DNA from 2 places in the Variovorax sp. H27-G14 genome. Region 2 is predicted to be linked to the other one. Evidence: riboswitches for the same ligand, from Rfam matches in the RefSeq annotation. Region 2 holds a riboswitch; the other holds the start of a gene.
The links. Region 2 has a riboswitch for cobalamin ahead of VLK31_RS09505 (TonB-dependent receptor). Riboswitches for the same ligand answer to the same signal wherever they lie in the genome.
Positions count from the first base shown of each region.

Region 1: another riboswitch for cobalamin. It lies ahead of VLK31_RS07415 (TonB-dependent receptor domain-containing protein); the one in region 2 lies ahead of VLK31_RS09505 (TonB-dependent receptor).

Region 1 covers NZ_JAYLVN010000002.1:398,660-400,858, reverse strand. Annotated here, with positions in the region: gene VLK31_RS07415 (TonB-dependent receptor domain-containing protein) at 1-1,126, opposite strand, end outside; cobalamin riboswitch at 1,212-1,470, opposite strand; gene VLK31_RS07410 (ClcB-like voltage-gated chloride channel protein) at 1,526-2,199, shown strand, end outside.
Region 2 covers NZ_JAYLVN010000003.1:113,391-115,589, reverse strand. Annotated here, with positions in the region: gene VLK31_RS09505 (TonB-dependent receptor) at 1-1,382, opposite strand, end outside; cobalamin riboswitch at 1,528-1,808, opposite strand; gene VLK31_RS09500 (TetR/AcrR family transcriptional regulator) at 1,888-2,199, opposite strand, start outside.

The DNA of each region.
Region 1 (2,199 bases), on a different contig from region 2:
GGTCGCGCGACAGCAGCTTGGCCGAGGTGGTGGCCGCGTTGACGAGAGCGTCTTCGCGGCGCTCGAAGGTGGCCGTCACCAGGTGCGGGCCAAAGCGAAATTCGTTCTGGAACAGGTAGCCGCGCAGGTTGGTTTCGGTGCGGTAGAACGAAGGCTGCGTCTTGTACACGGTCTGCGAGTCAGTCACCTGCAGGCGGGTGCTGTAGATGTCGTTCCACTTCGAAGACCAGGTCAGGCCCGCGGTGCGCAGCGTGTTGTTCGCCTCGTCGTCGCGGAACTGAATGGGCAGCTTGGTGCGGTAGGACACGGTGGCGTCGTAGCCGGCCGTGGTGTCGCTGGTGAGCAGCGTGGCGTCCAGGCGCTGGTCGGGCGTGAGCTGAAAGCCCAGCTTCACATTGCCCGAGGTGCTGTGGTAGCCGTCGCGGTCGGGGCTGGTGAAGCCGTCCTTGCTGGGGGTGCGCTTGTCCACGGGCTGCACGTTGAAGCCCTTGCTTTCTTCATGCGCCACGCCGAACGAATAGTCGAACAGACCCGACTTGCCGCTCACGCCGCCTTCGATGCGGCGCAGTCCCTTGCTGCCGATGCCGATGCCCGCGTAGGGGCGCACGCCCTCTTCGCCGCGCCGCGTGAAGAGCTGAATGACGCCGCCAATGGCGTCAGAGCCGTACACCGCGGCGGCCGGGCCGCGCAGCACTTCGATGCGGTCGATCTGCGACAGCGGAATGCCTTCCCAGCCGGCGCCGCCGGTGGATTGCGAGTCGATGCGCACGCCGTCCAGGTACACCGCCGTGAAGCGCGTTTCCGCGCCGCGGATGAACAGGCTGGTGGTGTTGCCCACGCCGCCGTTGCGGCTGATCTCGATGCCGGGCAGGCGCGCCAGCACGTCTGCCACGCCGGTTGCGCCGCTGCGCTCGATGGCCTGGCGATCGACCACCGACACGTCGCCCACCAGTTCCGACAGCGCCTGCGGCGTGCGGTTGGCGGTGACCACCGTTTCGCTCAGGGCGGGTGCCTCCTGGGCATGGACGAGGCCGCCAAATGCGCAAGCCAGTGCCAGTGGCAAGCAAGCGAGGCGAACACGGCGCGCAGGTGCGCGGCCGCTGGAAAAGCAAACGTGGGAAATCATTGAATGGACCGAACGAACGTCTATACCCCTCGCCGGCCTCCCCGCCAGCGCCATGGGCACCATGGCCACCCCATGCTTCGATGCATGCGGCAGCCGCCTTGTTGGCCGGTATCCGGGCTGGCAGAACAACCCCTACCGCCTTCCCAGGCACCTGTTTCAGGGCGCCCAGTGGCTTGAATGGAAAGGGGTTGGCGCCTTGCGGCGCCGTCTGCTTGACCGTTGCGGGGGCAGCGCAGGCGGCTTCGGCCGGGTACCGACCTGAGGTCGGGGGGCGTTCACTCCTGCTTCCCGTTGAACTGCGCCGTGTGAACCACGCCGCGAGCACCAACGGCCGGCATTTTAGGCCCAGAGATCCAGCTTTAAGTCGAAAGTTGCGCACCGCCGCTAACATCGGCGCCCATGATGCGGCCCGCCTCGGTATTTTTGAATCTTCGTTCGGCGCTGCAGCGCATGCTGGGTGGTTCCGGCTGGCAGTCGATGCTGCTGTGGGCCATCGTAGCGGGGCTGCTCGGTACCCTGGCCACCGAACTGTTTCGCGCGGCGCTCTATCACTTCGAGCACCTGCTGCTCGGCCCCGGCGACGGGCTGGTGGCCATGGCCAAGCGCCTGCCATGGTGGGCGCGCGTGGCCTGCCCCACGCTGGGCGGGCTGGTGGCGGGCGGGTTGCTGGTGCTGGCCAAGCGCGTGGCGGTGCGCAGCGCCACCTCCGACTACATGGAAGCGATCGTGCTGGGCGACGGGCGCATTCCGGTGGCGCAAACGCTGGTGCGCAGTGCGTCGTCGCTGGTGAGCATCGGCACCGGCGGCTCCATCGGGCGCGAAGGCTCGATGGTGCAGCTGGCCGCGCTGGCGGCGTCGCTGCTGGGGCGCGTGTTTCGTTTTCCGGTCGAGCGGCTGCGTCTGCTGGTGGCCTGCGGCGCGGCGGCAGGCCTCACCGCCGCCTACAACGCGCCCATTGCGGGCGCCTTCTTCGTCGCGGAGATCGTGCTGGGCTCCATTGCCATGGAAAGCGTGGGGCCGATCATCATTGCGTCGGTGGTCGCCAACGTGGCGATGCGCTCACTGCCCGGCTA
Region 2 (2,199 bases):
CTGCCCTCCTGCGCGGAAATCACTTGCGTGCCGGAGCGGCCCAGCGTCTGCTCGAACTTGTCGTGGCGCAGGCCGGCGGTGATGCCGAAGGCGTCCCACTCGAGGCGGTCTTGCAGGTAGAAGCTGCGCACATCCTGGTCGAAGCGCGAGAACGTGGTGGCGCCGCGAATGCCGCGCGGGTCGTTGCGCACGTTGGTCACCGGCACGTTGTAGAACGGGCCGCGGTACGTGGGTGCGTTGGTGAAGGTGGGCGAGTCGAGGTTCTGCCAGCCGCGCTCCAGGTTCACGCCCACCTGCAGCTCGTTGCTCCAGCGCTTGCCGCCGGTGAGCCAGGTCAGCGCCACGTCGTGGAACACGCCGCGGTCGGAGGTGTCGCTTTCGGAGTAGCCCTTGTTCACCGCCGCGGGCGGCGGCACGATGGTGATGCCGCCGGCAAAGAAGCGGTCGTAGCGCGAGAAGCTGCTCAGGTGGTTGAGCGACCAGCCGCCGCCAAAGTCGACCTTGTTCTTCCACGCGATCGACTGGTAGTCGCCCACCACGTACGAATCAGGTATGCCGTAGTTGTCGCGCGAGGTGATGGCGAACATCGGCTTGCCGTACTGCAGCGGCACGATGGAGCCACGGTCGCCGCGCACGTGCGAGTCGTAGATCTGAAAGCCCGTGGTCCAGCTGTTGGTGACGGCAAAGTCGCCGCCCAGCACGGCCGCCGTTTGCGCGCGGCCCGCGTCGCGCTGAAAGCCCTTGTAGTCGTTGTTGGCCGCGCCGATGTACAGGTTGCCGCGCTCGAAGTCCCAGCGGTAGCGCACGCTCGCGTCCTTGCGCCCGAAGCTGCCGAGCGTGGTGCTCACGCTGCCGCCGGCGCGCTCGGGCTTCATGAAGAACTGCGCCACGCCGCCAATGGCGTTCTTGCCGTACAGCGCCGAGGCCGGCCCCTTGATGAACTCGATGCGGTCCACCAGGTCGGGCGCGATGAGCGTGATGTCGGCATTGCCCTGCAACTGGCGCAGCGGCACGCCGTCGATGAGCACCAGCACGTCCTGCGTGTCGCGCAGGCCGCGCGTTTCAAAGCGCGTGTAGTAGTTGCCCTGCGTGCCGAACTGCAGGCCCGGCACGGTGCGCAGGGTGTCTTCCAGCGTGACCGCGCCCATGGCGTCCATTTGCGCGCGCTCTACCGAGTAGGTGGTGAACGGAATGCGCAGCGGATCGGCTTCTAGCCGGGTGGCGGTGGAGATGGTTTTTTTCTCGTTGACCGTGAGCGTGGGCAGCGCATCGGCGGCCTTCGTTTCCTGCGCGGAGGCGCCGGAGAGCGCCAGCAGCAGGCTCGCGCCGATGAGGGAGGTGTGGGGGCCGGAGAGGGCCTGAAGGCCGAGGTGATCGCGCACGCGTTGTTCCTTGTGGCCCGCACGCCCGCGGACCGTTTCACAGAAGCGAACGCCAAAGAAAAAACACCTGCACGACATCGGCAAAAGCGCGCACGCACAAAGGCACGCGGCACCTGCCGACCCGGACAAACGCACTCCCGCAGCGTCCGAAGGCGATTGCGAAGGCCGGTATCCGGGCTTGCGAATTGCCAGGGTGTCGCATGCTTTTTTGCAGCGCACACCCAGGCGGAACACCCTGCCTTCCCACGCCCGAAGGCGCAGTGGCTGCGCATGCCATGCAGGCATGCACACAGGGGGTTCCAGATCCGCTTACCGTTGCGGGGGCAGCGCAGGCATTGCCATGTCTGAGCGACGCGGCGCACCTGCTTCCCGTTTAACCCCCGTGGCCATGTGGCTGGCGGGGGCACCTTCGAACCGTTGAATTGCGCGGCAGCACGTCCCCAGGAAGAACTGCTGCGCAAAGGGGCGGAATTATAGGGACCGTCAGTGCGCAATCAGTGCGTCGTCAGTCCAGCAGCACGCCGCCGAGCACCGTCGACACGATGCTTTCGAGCGCCTGGTCGTAGTGCGCCGCGGTGAGCTTCTTCACCTGCAGCACGGCGTTGACGATGGGTTCGTAGTCGGCATAGAACTGGGTTGCGGCCCAGAGCATGAACAGAAAGTGCCGGGGGTCGATGGTGCGAATTTTCTTGGCCGCCATCCAGGCCTCGAACACCTCGATGCTGGCCGCCGTGCTCTTGGCAATGTGGGCCCGGTCGGCGGCCGAAAGAAAGGTGCCGCCGCGCACCACCTCGTTGGCGAACAGGCGCGCCTCCAG